Regions from separate parts of the Streptomyces sp. NPDC041124 genome, predicted to be linked through region 1. Evidence: riboswitches for the same ligand, from Rfam matches in the RefSeq annotation. Region 1 holds a riboswitch; the other holds the start of a gene.
The links. Region 1 has a riboswitch for glycine ahead of gcvT (glycine cleavage system aminomethyltransferase GcvT). Riboswitches for the same ligand answer to the same signal wherever they lie in the genome.

Region 1 (7,302 bases):
CCGAGTGCGGCTGCACATTGGCGTGCTCGGCGCCGAACAGCTCCTTGACCCGGTCGATCGCGATCTGCTCGATCACGTCGACGTGCTCGCAGCCGCCGTAGTAGCGGCGGCCGGGGTAGCCCTCGGCGTACTTGTTGGTGAGGACCGAGCCCTGGGCCTCCATGACCGCGACCGGGGCGAAGTTCTCCGAGGCGATCATCTCGAGGGTGGACTGCTGACGGTGCAGCTCGGCGTCGACCGCGGCGGCCACCGCCGGGTCGAACTCGTGCAGGGACGTGTTCAGAACGGACATGCGCTACAGACTCCTCAGCCGGCGATTTCGGCGTCGTACTCGGCGGCGGTCAGCAGGTCGGCCGGCTCGTCGCTGACGCGCACCTTGAACAGCCAGCCGCCCTCGAAGGGCGCCGAGTTCACCAGCGACGGGTCGTTCACGACGTCCTCGTTGACCTCGGTGATCTCACCGCTGACCGGGGAGTACAGGTCGCTGACCGACTTGGTCGACTCCAGCTCGCCGCAGGTCTCGCCCGCGGTCACCGTGTCACCGACCTCGGGGAGCTGGACGAACACCACGTCACCGAGCGCGTTCGCCGCGTGCTCCGTGATGCCGACCGTCGACACGCCGTCCTCGGCGGCCGTCAGCCACTCGTGCTCCTTGCTGTAACGCAGCTGCGTGGGGTTGCTCATGGCCTGAATTCTCCTGTACGGGGGATGACGGATGACTGAGGGGACTGCGTACGGCGCACGTGAGCAGGCACGACATGCTCACCTGTGCGCGGGAAGCCGTCTACGACGGTGTCACTTCTGCCGCTTGTAGAACGGCAGCGCCACGACCTCGTACGGCTCGTGGCTGCCGCGGATGTCCACACCGACACCCTCGGTGCCGGGCGCCGCGTACGCCGGGTCCACGTAGGCCATGGCGATCGGCTTGCCCAGGGTGGGGGAGGGGGCACCGGAGGTGACCTCGCCGATCACCTCGCCGCCGGCCACGACCGCGTACCCGGCGCGCGGGACGCGGCGGCCCTCGGCGACCAGGCCGACCAGCACGCGGGGCGGCTGCGCGGCGGCCCGCTCGGCGGCCTCGGCCAGTGCCGCGCGGCCCACGAAGTCGCCCTCCTTCTCGAACTTCACGACCCGGCCGAACCCGGCGTCGAAGGGCGTGAGGGAGGTGCTCAGCTCGTTCCCGTACAGCGGCATGCCCGCCTCCAGGCGCAGCGTGTCCCGGCAGGACAGCCCGCACGGGACCAAGCCCGCGCCCTCGCCGGCCTTGGTCAGCGCCTGCCACAGCTCCACCGCGTGCTCCGGCTTCACGAACAGCTCGAAGCCGTCCTCGCCGGTGTAGCCGGTGCGGGCGATCAGCGCGGGGACGCCGGCAACCGTGCCGGGCAGACCGGCGTAGTACTTCAGGCCCTCCAGGTCGGCGTCGGTGAGCGAGGCGAGGATGCCCTGCGACGCGGGGCCCTGCACGGCGAGCAGCGCGTAGGCGTCCCGGTCGTCGCGGACCTCGGCGTCGAAGCCGGCCGCACGCTCCCGCAGCGCGTCCAGGACCACCTGCGCGTTGGAGGCGTTGGCGACCACCAGGTACTCGGGGGCGCCTGCGTCGCCCAGCCGGTAGACGATCAGGTCGTCCAGGATGCCGCCGTCCTCGCGGCAGATCATCGTGTAACGGGCCCGGCCGGGCTTGACGCCGCCGATGTTGCCGACCAGGGCGTGGTCGAGGAGGGCGGCGGCCGCCGGGCCGGTGACCGCGATCTCGCCCATGTGCGAGAGGTCGAAGAGGCCGGCCCGGGTGCGCACGGCGTTGTGCTCGTCGCGTTCGGAGCCGTAGCGCAGCGGCATGTCCCAGCCGGCGAAGTCGGTCATCGTCGCGCCGAGCGACCGATGCAGGGCATCGAGCGCGGTCCGGCGGGGTTCGGTACTGCTCATCGGTCGGTCTCCCAGAGGCGATGGGGGAAGGCGAGGGCGATTCCTCCCCATCTGTCATCGGAACCTGAGAGGTTCGCCGTGAACGCCCGCACAGGGGAGACCACGGTTTGCACCTTGGGTGGGGCCGCCGGAGCACGGCTGCGGCGGCCCGCTTTTCAGATGTGCCTCGCCCGCGCGGTAACGGGGCCTGAGAGATTCAAGGGAGGGACTTGCTCCTTCGGCGCCCCGGCGGCAATGGTGCCGGGGACTCTCCCGCGCGGATTCAAACGGCCGGTATGCAGTTGGCGCGCCCATCATTGCACGCATCGCGGGGGCGCGGCAGGGGGACCCTTTCCTGGGATGCACAGGGTGTACGGGCACCATCACGGGGAGCTGTGACAGGCCTGTTTCAGGAAAGGCACGGAAACGGGAGACCCGGGCATTACCTTCTCTTTACACTCAGCGGGGACCCGGACTCACAGCCGGTCCCAGGGGAGGACCAACACGGTGAACAGGACCACGGCGTGCGCCACCACCTCGGGCGTCGCGCTGCCCCCGCAGTCGGCCGACCGGGTCCGCGGGGCCCGCGGCGCGCTGCCCGCGCCCGTCGTCCGCGATCTGCGCGGGCGGGACGGCCGCAGCCCGCGCGCACTGCTCTTCGGGCCCCGCGACCTCGTCGTCGTCACCGGACTGCCCGGCAGCGGCAAGTCCACGCTGATGCGCCGTACGGTGCGCGGCACCCGCATCGACTCCCAGGACACCCGCGACCGCTTCGACCGCCGCCTGTCCGGCTTACTGCCCTACGCCGTCTACCGCCCCCTGGTCCGTCTCGCCCACTACGCCGGCCTGCGCCGCGCGCTGCGCGCCGGAGAGGCGGTCGTGGTCCACGACTGCGGCACACAGGCATGGGTGCGGCGCTGGCTGGCCCGCGAGGCCCGCCGCCGCGGGGCGGGCCTGCACCTGCTGCTGCTCGACGTCACCCCGCAGCAGGCCCTGGCCGGCCAGCGCGAGCGCGGGCGCGGCGTCTCCCGGTACGCCTTCCGGCGTCACCGTGCGGCGAGCGAGCGGCTGCTGCGCGCGGTGGAGCGCGGCCGGCCGCCGGCGCACAGCGGCTCGGCGGTGCTGATCGACCGGGCCGCGGCGGACACCCTGCGCAGGATCGGCTTCGCGGGCTGACCGGATAACCTTTCGGCCACAGCAGCGGTTCCAGGCAGGCGGTAGGCGAGAGATGGACTTCCCGGCGTTCCCGGCCCCGACACACCCCCATCCGCACGGCGGATGGCCCGGCAACGAGCTGGAGGAGGTGCTCTCCGCGTCGCTCGGCGTCCCCTCGGCCGGCAGCAGGATCGTGGAGGTGCTGGGCCGCAGCTTCGTCTGGGTCCCGTTGCCGAACGGCGGTGGCCCGCACAGCGGCCCCCTGGACCTGCCCACCCTGGAGATCGACGGTCAGGCCTACGTCCCCGTCTTCACCTCCGAGGAGCAGTTCCGGCAGGTCGTCGGCTCCCACATGTCGTACACGGTCGCGCCCGCCGTGGAGTTCGCCCGCGGTCTGCCGCCGCAGGCCGGGATCGTGGTGAACCCCGGTGGCGTGGTCGCCGTACCGCTGCCGCCGGCGGCCGTCGCCGAGTTGTGCCGGGCCGGGCACACCCCGCTGGACGGCGCCGCGAGCGGCGGCCGGGTCCGGCTGTTCCAGCCCGACTGGCAGGACGACCCGGTGGACTTCCTCGCCGCGGCCTCGGAGGAGTTCGACGCCGTCGGCGTGGTCACGACCGCCCGTCGCTGCCTCGCCGCGATCGAGACGGCCGACCCGGTCCTGTTCATCGGCGTGGAGCTGGCCCACGGCGAGGGCGACGTCCGCACGCTGCCCCTGGACGCCCTGGGCCGGGCCCTGGGACGCACGGCGGCCCCCTGGCAGGTCAACCTGATCCTGATGGACATCGCCCAGGACCCGGTGGCCGACTGGCTCCGCACCCAGGTCCGCCCCTTCTACGAACGCCGGCCGTAACTCGCCAGGGGTTCCCACCGCGCGGATACGCCACCCCCAGGGCGCGGGGAACTGCGCGACCAGCCCCGACGCACCCGCACCCGCCGCGCCGGCGGGACCGCGCCCGTCCCGTCGCGCGGGTGCGGCAACCCCCTCAGGGGCGCGGGGAACTGCGCGACCAGCCCCGACGCACCCGCACCCGCCGCACGACCCGCACCCCCGAGTCCTCCCGCGCCCCGTCTCGGCCCCCACCCCGCCCCCGCCCCGCCCACCCCGTCGAACCCCCGGCGCCGCACAGCCCACCTCGCCCACCCGCCGGAGGCTTACGCTAGGTTCATTGGCTCGGGCGAGGGCGTTGTACGGAGGGGCGATACAAAGTGAGCGCTGGCACCGCGGCGGCCGGACAGGTCGAGCACATGCTGCGCCAGGTGACGCCCGGGCGTTACGACGCCTACGAGGCGTTGCTGCGCGCCCTGGCGACCCCCTCCTCCGGCCAGGTCTGGATGCTGCTGTGGCACGGCCAGGCCGGTTCCCCCGACGCCCAGTACGGGAACATGGAGGTCGACGGCTTCGGCTACGCGCCCTGCGTCACCTCCGCGCAGGAGCTGTCCGCCAGCGGCTGGAACCGGTCCTACGAGGTGGTCGACGGCCTCGAAGCGGCCCGCGCGCTCTACCCCGACCGCTACGGGCTCTGGCTCAACCCGCACGCCCCGGGCGGCGGCGTCGGCATCCCCTGGCTGGACCTGCGCCGGATCGCCGGCGGCCTGGACCGCCGGCCCGCCGGGCCGCTGAGACTGTCCGAACCGGCCATCGAGATCCCGCAGTTCTACGCCCTGCTCGCGCAGAACGCCCACCGCACCCCGCCCGTGCGCGCCCTGCGCAGGGCCTGGGTGCAGCCCGCGCTGGGCGCCCCGTACCTCGCCATCGGCCTGGACGTGTACGACGCCTCCCCGCCCGCCGTGGACGCGGTGCGGGCGATGATGCAGCAGTCCCTCGGCGCGGTCCCGGACGGACTGCCGGTGTCGACCGTGGCGATGTCCGACGAGCACGACCCCGTCGCGATGTGGCTGCGCGCCAACGCCCGGCCCTTCTACGACCGCGAGGCGCACGGCGCCGGCCGGCCCCCCGCCCCGGGCTACGGCTACCCGCCCGCCCAGCACCGCTGAACGGGACGTACCCGCACTTTTCCGACGCGCGCCCCGGGCCGTGCCGTACCCCGTGCCGTGCTGACTCAGCGTCACCATGTCCACCATGTGGACACATGCACCGACATGCCGCGGGCGCCGGTCGGCCGGGGGTGATTTCACGTCAGATTTTCAGCCATGCGCACTGCGCGACCGCGCCTTGACCCCCTGTCACCTGCGGTTTCACGCGTTCTCCACGCCATCGGGCCGCCGTCGGACGCCTCTTGCGGGGCCGTCGGATGTGTCCCCCGGGTTAAATCTCGGCGGTGGGGCGCCTGAACAGTCCGATATGTCAAGTGTTCAGATCTCAGGTAGGTATCACCGCTATCCGGACTGTTCCTGACTGACTGCGAACGTAGGTAGTGTTCGGCCGGTCAAGATGCATCCACATAGCGGACCCGGAGTGGCCCCAATATGCGCATAACCAAGTCCCGAGTCGCTCGGGCGATCACGGCCGCGGTGGCGGTCGGTCTGATCGCCACGGGCTGCTCCAGCGAACGGGACGCTGACAACGAGAGCGGCGGCGACAAGGACACCTTCGTCTTCGCCGGTGCCGGAGACCCGGGTTCCCTGGACCCTGCCCTCGCGAGCGACGGTGAAACCTTCCGTGTGACGCGGCAGGCCTTCGAGGCCCTGCTGGAGCATGAGTCCGGCGGCACCGACCTGGTCGGCGGCCTCGCCGAGACCTGGTCGAGCAACGACCAGGGCACCGTCTGGACCTTCAACCTCCGCAAGGGCGTGAAGTTCCACGACGGCGAGGCGTTCAACGCCGCGGCCGTGTGCGCCAACTACGACCACTGGTTCAACTGGACGGGCACCTACCAGTCCAGCGCGGTCTCCTACTACTGGCAGACCATCATGGGCGGCTTCGCGAAGAACGAGGACAAGGAAGCCCCCGAGGCGAACTACAAGTCCTGCACCGCGAAGGACGAGAACACCGCCGTCATCGAGGTCAAGAAGCCCTCCGCCAACCTCCCCGGCGGCTTCTCCCTCAACGCCCTCGCGATCCACTCGCCGAAGGCCATCGAGGCGTACAAGAAGCAGGACGCCTCCGCCAAGGGCGACGCCATCACGTACCCCAAGTACAGCCAGGAGGCCGGCACGGTCGCCGGTACCGGCCCGTACAAGATCAAGAAGTGGAACAAGGGCAACAAGGAAGTCACCCTTGAGCGCTTCGACGACTACTGGGGCGAGAAGGCGAAGATCAAGAACCTGGTCTTCCGCACCATCGACACCGAAGAGGGACGCCGCCAGGCGCTCCAGGCCGGTGACATCGACGGCTACGACCTCGTCGCGCCGGCCGACGTCAAGACCCTCGAGAAGGAGGGCTACGTCGTCCCGACCCGTGGGGTCTTCAACCTCTTCTACCTGGGCATGAGCCAGTCGGCCAACCCGGCTCTGAAGAAGAAGGAAGTCCGCCAGGCCATCGCGCAGGCGATCGACAAGGAGAACCTGGTCAAGACCCAGCTGCCCGAGGGCGGCAAGGTCGCCGACCAGTTCATGCCGGACACCATCGCGGGCTACTCCAAGAACGTGACGAAGTACCCCTTCGACACGGCCGCGGCCAAGAACCTCCTCAAGAAGGCCGGTGAGGAGAAGCTCAAGATCGAGTTCTGCTACCCGACCGAGGTCACCCGCCCGTACATGCCTGCTCCGCAGGACCTGTTCGAGCTGATGAAGGCCGACCTGGAGAAGGCCGGCATCACCGTCACCCCGAAGGCCATGAAGTGGGCCCCGGACTACCTGGACGCCACCGAGGCGGGCTCCTGCGCCCTGCACATGCTCGGCTGGACCGGTGACTTCAACGACGGCTACAACTTCATCGGCACCTGGTTCGCCGGGTTCGACAAGCAGTGGGGCTTCAAGGACCAGAAGGTCTTCGACGCCGTGAACGCCGGTTCGAAGCTGGGCAAGGCCGAGGAGCGCGTCGCGGCCTACGAGAAGGCCAACGAGGCCATCATGGCCTACCTCCCGGGTGTGCCGCTGTCGTCCTCCCCGCCGGCCATCGCCTTCGCCAAGAACGTGAACCCGCCGAACGTCTCCCCGCTGACGCAGGAGGTCTTCGCCGAGGCCTCGTTCAAGTAAGCGCCTGATCGGCACCGAAAACCCAACGGGGGGGTCCGCCCGGCCGCCGCAACTCGGCGGCCGGGCGGGTCCATTCATGTAAGACATCACGCTAGAAAGGGGCATGCGGGGTGCTGCGTCTCGTCGTACGAAGACTGCTCCAGCTCA
Region 2 (7,302 bases), on a different contig from region 1:
GACGGCGGACGGCGGCTCGTCGACGGACGGGACCTCGCCGCGTTCTCCGTCGAACTCGCCAGGGCGGGCACCACCGAGGAGGACGCCCCGTACACCTCCGCCCGTAACGCCTTCCCCGGCATCGTCACGGCGATCAAGCTCGGTGACGTCGCCGCGCAGGTGGAGATCCAGGCGGGTCCGCACCGTCTCGTCTCCCTGCTCACCCGCGAGGCGGTCGAGGAACTGGGCCTGGAGGTCGGCATGGAGGCCACCGCCCGTGTGAAGTCGACCAGCGTCCATATCGACCGCGTGTGAACGGGGAAGCCCACCGTCTCGTACGCATCTGCAAGCACGGGGCCTTCATTTCCTGGCTCACGCGAGAGTAAAGGTGACTTCGACGTGGCAGATGCGCCGGTATGATCGGCGTATCGGGAGGGTCCCCGGGCTCTTCCTCCGACCACCGAGGGAGTCTCCGAGATGACCCGTCGCACGCGCCGGGCCCGCGCGTCCCGCCGGCTCACCGGTTTCGGAGCCGTCACCGTACTGGCGCTGAGCGGCTGTTCCCCGTCGGGTTCGGGATCCTCCCCCGCAGCGGAGGGGGACGCCGTCACCGGCACGGTCACCGTGTTCGCGGCCGCCTCCCTCAAGGAGAGCTTCACGGAGCTGGGCGAGCGGTTCGAGAAGCGACACCCGGGGGCCGAGGTCACCTTCAGCTTCGGCGGCAGCGACTCCCTGGCGGCAGGCATCAGCAACGGCGCCCCCGCCGACGTCTTCGCCGCGGCCAGCGCGAAGACGATGAAGCTCGTCACGGACGAGGGCCGCACGGCCGGCGCCCCGAGCACGTTCGCCCGCAACCGGCTGCAGATCGCGACCGCGCCGGGCAACCCGCACGGGATCAGCACCCTTCAGGACTTGACCGCGCCCGGGCTGAAGGTCGTGCTGTGCGACAGGACGGTCCCCTGCGGCGCCGCCGCACGGACCGCGCTCGCCGCGGGCGGCGTCGGGCTGACCCCCGTCTCCTACGAGCAGGACGTCAGGAGCGCGCTCACGAAGGTCGAGCTGAAGGAGGCGGACGCCGCCCTCGTGTACGGCACGGATGTCCGGGCGGCCGGTGACAAGGTGGAGGGCGTGCACTTCCCCGAATCCGCCGAGGCCGTCAACGACTATCCGATCGCCCGGCTCGACGACGCCCCGAACCCGTCGGCGGCGAAGGCGTTCGTGGAGTCGGTCACGTCCGCGGAAGGCCGGAAGGTCCTCGGCGAGGCGGGATTCCTGGAGCCGTGACCACCGGCCGTCAAGTGCCCCGCACCTCACGCCCGCGCACGCCCGGCCGGGGTGTCCCCCTCGCCCTCCTCGTGCCCGCCCTGCTGGGCCTGGCGTTCCTCCTGGTGCCCCTCCTCGCCCTGCTCCTGCGGGCCCCCTGGCGCAGCCTGCCCGAGCAGCTGACCAGCCCCGAGGTGTGGGAGGCGCTGCGCCTGTCGCTGCTGTGCGCCACCCTGGCGACCGCGCTGAGCCTGGTCGTCGGGGTACCGCTGGCCTGGCTGCTGGCCCGTACGGACTTCCCCGGACGCGGTCTCGTCCGCGCCCTGGTGACGCTCCCGCTGGTGCTGCCCCCGGTGGTGGGCGGAGTGTCCCTGCTGCTCGCGCTCGGCCGCAACGGCGTCGTCGGCCAGTGGCTGGACGCGTGGTTCGGCATCACCCTGCCGTTCACCACGGCGGGCGTCGTCCTCGCCGAGACGTTCGTGGCGATGCCGTTCCTCGTCATCAGCGTCGAGGGCACGCTGCGGGCAGCCGACCCTCGCTACGAGGAGGCGGCCACGACCCTGGGAGCCTCCCGCTTCACCGCGTTCCGCCGCGTCACCCTGCCGCTGATCGCACCCGGCGTCGCCGCCGGCGCGGTACTGGCCTGGGCCCGGGCCCTCGGGGAGTTCGGCGCGACGATCACCTTCGCCGGGAACTTCCCCGGCCGCACCCAGACCATGCCGCTCGCGGTCTACCTCGCCCTGCAGAACGACCCGGCCGCCGCGATCGCCCTCAGTCTCGTCCTGCTGGCGGTGTCCATCGCCGTACTGGCCGGGCTGCGGGACCGCTGGATGAGGGCCGGGTGACGATGATGCGGGAGAAACCCGACAAGACGCCCGGCATCCCCTTCGGGACCGCTCCCGAAGGGCTGGACGCGCACCTCGTCGTGGACCGCGGTTCGTTCCGCCTGGACATCGCCTTGGCCGCCGCCCCCGGTGACGTCGTCGCCCTGCTGGGCCCGAACGGCGCGGGCAAGACCACCGCCCTGCGCGCCCTGGCGGGCCTCGCTCCCCTCACCTCCGGCCGTCTGCGGCTGGACGGCGCGGACCTGCTCCGCACACCGCCCGAATCGCGCCCGGTAGGGGTCGTCTTCCAGGACTATCTGCTCTTCCCGCATCTCACGGCCCTGGACAACGTGGCCTTCGGACCCCGCTGCCGGGGCGCCGGCAAGGCGGCGGCCCGCGCCGGGGCGGCCGAGTGGCTGGAGCGGATGGGGCTCACCGAGCACGCCGGCGCCAAGCCCCGGCACCTCTCCGGCGGCCAGGCGCAGCGCGTGGCACTCGCCCGCGCCCTGGCCACCCACCCCCGGCTGCTGCTCCTGGACGAACCGCTCGCCGCCCTGGACGCCCGCACCCGGCTGGAGGTGCGCGCGCAGCTGCGCCGCCATCTGGCCGCGTTCGAGGCCGTCGCGGTCCTGGTCACGCACGACCCGCTGGACGCCATGGTGCTCGCCGACCGCCTGGTGGTCGTGGAGCACGGGCGCGTCGTGCAGGAGGGCACCCCCTCCGACATCGCCCGCCACCCGCGCACCGAGTACGTCGCCCGGCTGGTCGGTCTCAACCTGTACCGGGGGCGGGCCGAGGGCCACACGGTGCGGCTCGACACGGGCCCCTCCGTCAGCACCACGGAGCACCTCGCCGGACCCGCGTTCGTGGCGTTCCCGCCCGGGGCGGTGACCCTGCACCGCAACCGGCCCACCGGTTCCAGCGCCCGCAACGTCTGGCACTGCGCGGTCGCCGGCCTGGAGACCCACGGGGACCAGATCCGCGCCGAACTCACCGGCGAACTGTCCCTGGCCGCCGACCTCACCACGGTCGCCGCCGCCGAACTCGACCTCCATCCGGGCGCGCCGGTGTGGGCCGCGGTCAAGGCGACGCAGACGCACGCGTATCCGGCCTAGCGGCAGGCGGCGAAGGGCCCCGCTCCGGTGCCGGAGCGGGGCCCTTCGTCCTCCGTCAGTCCTCGTAGGCGTCCAGCGGCGGGCAGGAGCAGACGAGGTTCCGGTCGCCGTAGGCCTGGTCGATGCGGCGCACCGGCGGCCAGTACTTGTCGGCGGCGCTCACCCCGGCCGGGAAGACGGCCTCCTCGCGGGCGTAGGAGTGGTCCCACTCCCCGCCGAGGGCGGCGGCGGTGTGCGGCGCGTTGCGCAGCGGGTTGTCGTCCGCGGGCCACTCGCCGGAGCCGACCTTCTCGATCTCGGCGCGGATCGCGATCATCGTCTCGCAGAACCGGTCGAGTTCGGCGAGGTCCTCGGACTCGGTGGGCTCGATCATCAGCGTGCCGGCCACCGGGAACGACATCGTCGGCGCGTGGAAACCGTAGTCGATCAGGCGCTTGGCGACGTCGTCCACCGTCACGCCGGTCGCCTTGGTCAGCGGGCGCAGGTCGATGATGCACTCGTGCGCGACCAGCCCGCCGGGGCCGGTGTAGAGCACCGGGAAGTGCGGCTCGAGACGCTTGGCGATGTAGTTGGCGCTGAGGACGGCCACCTGGGTGGCCCGCTTGAGGCCCTCACCGCCCATGAGGCGCACGTACGCCCAGGAGATGGGCAGGATGCCCGCAGAACCCCACGGCGCCGCCGAGATGGGTCCCACACCGGTCTGCGGACCGGCCTCCGGCTGGAGCGGGTGGTTCGGCAGGTACGGCGCGAGGTGCGCCCGCACGCCGACCGGGCCGACGCCGGGGCCACCGCCGCCGTGCGGGATGCAGAAGGTCTTGTGCAGGTTCAGGTGCGAGACGTCACCGCCGAAGTGGCCCGGCTTGGCCAGTCCCACCAGGGCATTGAGGTTGGCGCCGTCCACGTACACCTGGCCGCCGGCCTCGTGCACCTCGGCGCAGATGTCGGCGACGTGCTCCTCGAACACGCCGTGCGTCGACGGGTACGTGATCATCAGCACCGCCAGCTGGTCACGGTACTGCTCGATCTTGGCCCGCAGGTCCGCGACGTCGACCTCGCCGTCGTCGGAGGTCTTGACGACGACGACCTTCATGCCGGCCATCACGGCGCTGGCGGCGTTGGTGCCGTGGGCGGAGGACGGGATCAGGCAGACGGTGCGCTGTTCGTCGCCGTTGGCCCGGTGGTAGCCGCGGACGGCGAGCAGGCCCGCCAGCTCGCCCTGGGAGCCGGCGTTGGGCTGGAGGGACACCTTGTCGTAGCCGGTGACCTCGGCGAGGCGCTCCTCCAGCTCACGGATGAGCGTGAGGTAGCCCTGCGCCTGCTCGGCGGGCACGAAGGGGTGCAGCTGCCCGAACTCGGGCCAGGTGACCGGCTCCATCTCGGTGGTCGCGTTGAGCTTCATGGTGCAGGAGCCCAGCGGGATCATGCCGCGGTCCAGCGCGTAGTCGCGGTCGGCGAGCCGGCGCAGGTAGCGCAGCATCGCGGTCTCGGAGCGGTGCTGCTGGAAGACGGGGTGGGTCAGGTACTCGTCGTCGCGCAGCAGGGCGTCCGGGAGCGTGTCCGCCGCGGACGCGTCCAGGGCCTCGATGTCGCCCTCGACACCGAAGGCGCTCCACACGGCGGCGAGGTGCGCCCGGGTGGTGGTCTCGTCGCAGGCGAGGGAGACGTGGTCGGCGTCGACGCCGCGCAGGTTGACTCCGTTGCCGCGGGCGGCGGCGACGATCTCGGCGGCCCGTCCGGGGACGCGCACCGTCAGCGTGTCGAAGTAGGAGCCGTGCACGATCTCGGCACCGCCGGCCCGCAGCCCCTCGGCGAGGACGGTGGCGTACCGGTGGGTGCGCCGGGCGATGACCCGCAGGCCCTCGGGCCCGTGGTAGACGGCGTACATTCCGGCCATGACAGCGAGCAGCACCTGGGCGGTGCAGATGTTGCTGGTGGCCTTCTCACGGCGGATGTGCTGCTCGCGGGTCTGCAGGGCGAGGCGGTAGGCCTTGTGCCCGTCAGCGTCGACGGAGACGCCGACGAGCCGCCCGGGCAGGCTGCGCGCCATCTTCTCCTGCACGGCCATGTAACCGGCGTGCGGTCCGCCGAAGCCCATCGGCACACCGAAGCGCTGCGTGGTGCCGACGGCGATGTCCGCGCCCAGCTCGCCCGGCGACTTCAGCAGGGTCAGGGCGAGCAGGTCGGCGGCGACGGTGACGAGCGCGCCGAGGCCGTGCGCCTGGTCGATGACCGGCTTGATGTCGCGTACGGCACCGGAGGCGCCCGGGTACTGGATCAGCACGCCGTTGATGTCGCGCTCGGCGAGTTCGGCGGGGATGCCGTCGCTCAGGTCGGCGACGACGACCTCGACGCCGGTCGGCTCGGCACGGGTCTCGATCACGGCGATGGTCTGCGGAAGGGCGTCCGCGTCGACCAGGAACAGGCCCTTCTTGTTCTTGCCCATGCGGCGCGACAGAGCCATCGCCTCGGCGGCGGCGGTCCCCTCGTCCAGCAGGGAGGCGCCGGAGGTCGGCAGCCCGGTGAGCTCGGCGACCACGGTCTGGAAGTTCAGCAGCGCCTCGAGCCGGCCCTGGGAGATCTCCGGCTGGTACGGCGTGTAGGCCGTGTACCAGGCGGGGTTCTCCATCACGTTGCGCAGGATGACGGGCGGGGTGAAGGTGCCGTAGTAGCCGAGCCCGATCATGGAGCCCAGCACCTCGTTGCGGTCGGCCAGGGTCCGCAGTTCGGCCAGCACCTCGGCCTCGCTCCGCGCGCCCGGCAGGTCAAGCGCCTCGGCGTTCTTGATCACATCCGGCACGGCGGCGGCGGTCAGCTCGTCGAGCGAGCCGTAGCCGACCTGGGCGAGCATCTTGGCCCGGGCCTCGTGGTCGGGGCCGATGTGGCGCTGCTCGAAGGGTATTCCCCGTTCGAGTGCGGAGAGCGGAGTGCGAGGGGCGGTCATTGAGGAGGCCTCCTGGTCCGACGACCTTCGAGGGGCACCACGGCGCAGGTGCCCGGACGGCCTCCCCCTCTGTCATCTCAACCTGAGAGCTTCACCGGAACGCCCGGGGCGGTCCGGCTTTCACCGTCGGTGAGAGCGGAAGCCGTCGACACCCGCTCTGCTTTCCAGAGTGACCTCGTCCGTGCGGTACGTGTGCCTGAGAGATTCCGGGGAGGATTTGCTCCTTCGGCGCCTCCGGTGGTGTCCGGAGGACTCTCCCGCACGGGGTCAGCAGCCGATTGCCAGCGTACCAGCGAGCACACGACCGGGTCTTCGAGTGGCCGCCCCGCCGATTGTGCCGTTTTGTAGTGCTTACGGATGAGTGTGCGACCAGTGGAGGGCCCGTGCAGACCGACATCGATCCGCGCCACCTGATCGGCCGCAAGGCGTTCGACCGCGACGGCACCCGCATAGGCACCATCGACGAGGTGTACCTCGACGACGCCACCGGCGTGCCGGAGTGGGCGGCCATACGCACCGGCCTGTTCAGCAGGGACGCCTTCGTCCCCCTGGAGCCGAGCGAACTGATCGACGGGGCGCTCCACGTCCCGTTCGAACGGAGCCTGATCAAGGACGCACCCGACTTCGGCGTGGGCCGTCACCTCTCCCCCGAGCAGGAACTCCAGCTCTACCACCACTACGGTCTGGACATCGCCGCGCCGCCTCCTCCCGGGGACCGCGACTTCGGCGAACTCGCGGGCCGGGACAAGCAGGTCTGACCCGCCGCGCTCACGAACCCTCCGCTCCTCCCCCGTTCTCCGCCCCCTCGTCCTTCCCGGGTCCGCGCGACACCAGCGGCAGCGGATCCGCCGGCTGCAGGGCCGGGTCGTCGGTGCGGAAGGTCCTCACTCGGCCCGGCGGGGAGTCGGGGGTCTCGAAGCGCACGGTGACCCGGCCGAGGCCGCTGCCCTGCACCCAGCCGTGTCCGTGTCCGGCGTGCCGTACGTCGTGGCCGGCGGTCCAGTGCCGCTCGGCGGGTGGCGGGCTGTCCGCCACGGTCGCGGCCGCGGGCTCCTCCCCGGCGGATTCCTCTCCGGCCACGCCCGCCGCCTGTGCGAACAGGTCCTCCTGGGTGTAGTCGGCCAGTCCGCTGACCCCCACCCCGAGCAGCCGCACCCCGCCCGTGGTGTCGACCGACTCC

Region 2: linked by a shared signal. The riboswitch ahead of gcvP (aminomethyl-transferring glycine dehydrogenase) and the one ahead of gcvT (glycine cleavage system aminomethyltransferase GcvT) in region 1 are both predicted to bind glycine.

What each region holds. Positions count from the first base shown of each region.
Region 1 is NZ_JBVIYR010000009.1:80,910-88,211, forward strand. It holds gene glyA (serine hydroxymethyltransferase) at 1-292, opposite strand, end outside; gene gcvH (glycine cleavage system protein GcvH) at 307-684, opposite strand; gene gcvT (glycine cleavage system aminomethyltransferase GcvT) at 796-1,923, opposite strand; glycine riboswitch at 1,965-2,088, opposite strand; glycine riboswitch at 2,089-2,188, opposite strand; gene ACZ6A9_RS24030 (AAA family ATPase) at 2,410-3,078, shown strand; gene ACZ6A9_RS24035 (enhanced serine sensitivity protein SseB) at 3,131-3,907, shown strand; gene ACZ6A9_RS24040 (enhanced serine sensitivity protein SseB C-terminal domain-containing protein) at 4,303-5,052, shown strand; gene ACZ6A9_RS24045 (ABC transporter substrate-binding protein) at 5,485-7,155, shown strand; gene ACZ6A9_RS24050 (ABC transporter permease) at 7,266-7,302, shown strand, end outside.
Region 2 is NZ_JBVIYR010000006.1:9,917-17,218, reverse strand. It holds gene ACZ6A9_RS17375 (TOBE domain-containing protein) at 1-294, shown strand, start outside; gene modA (molybdate ABC transporter substrate-binding protein) at 457-1,263, shown strand; gene ACZ6A9_RS17365 (ABC transporter permease) at 1,260-2,087, shown strand; gene ACZ6A9_RS17360 (ABC transporter ATP-binding protein) at 2,090-3,181, shown strand; gene gcvP (aminomethyl-transferring glycine dehydrogenase) at 3,237-6,122, opposite strand; glycine riboswitch at 6,297-6,392, opposite strand; gene ACZ6A9_RS17350 (PRC-barrel domain-containing protein) at 6,506-6,880, shown strand; gene ACZ6A9_RS17345 (DNA polymerase IV) at 6,891-7,302, opposite strand, start outside.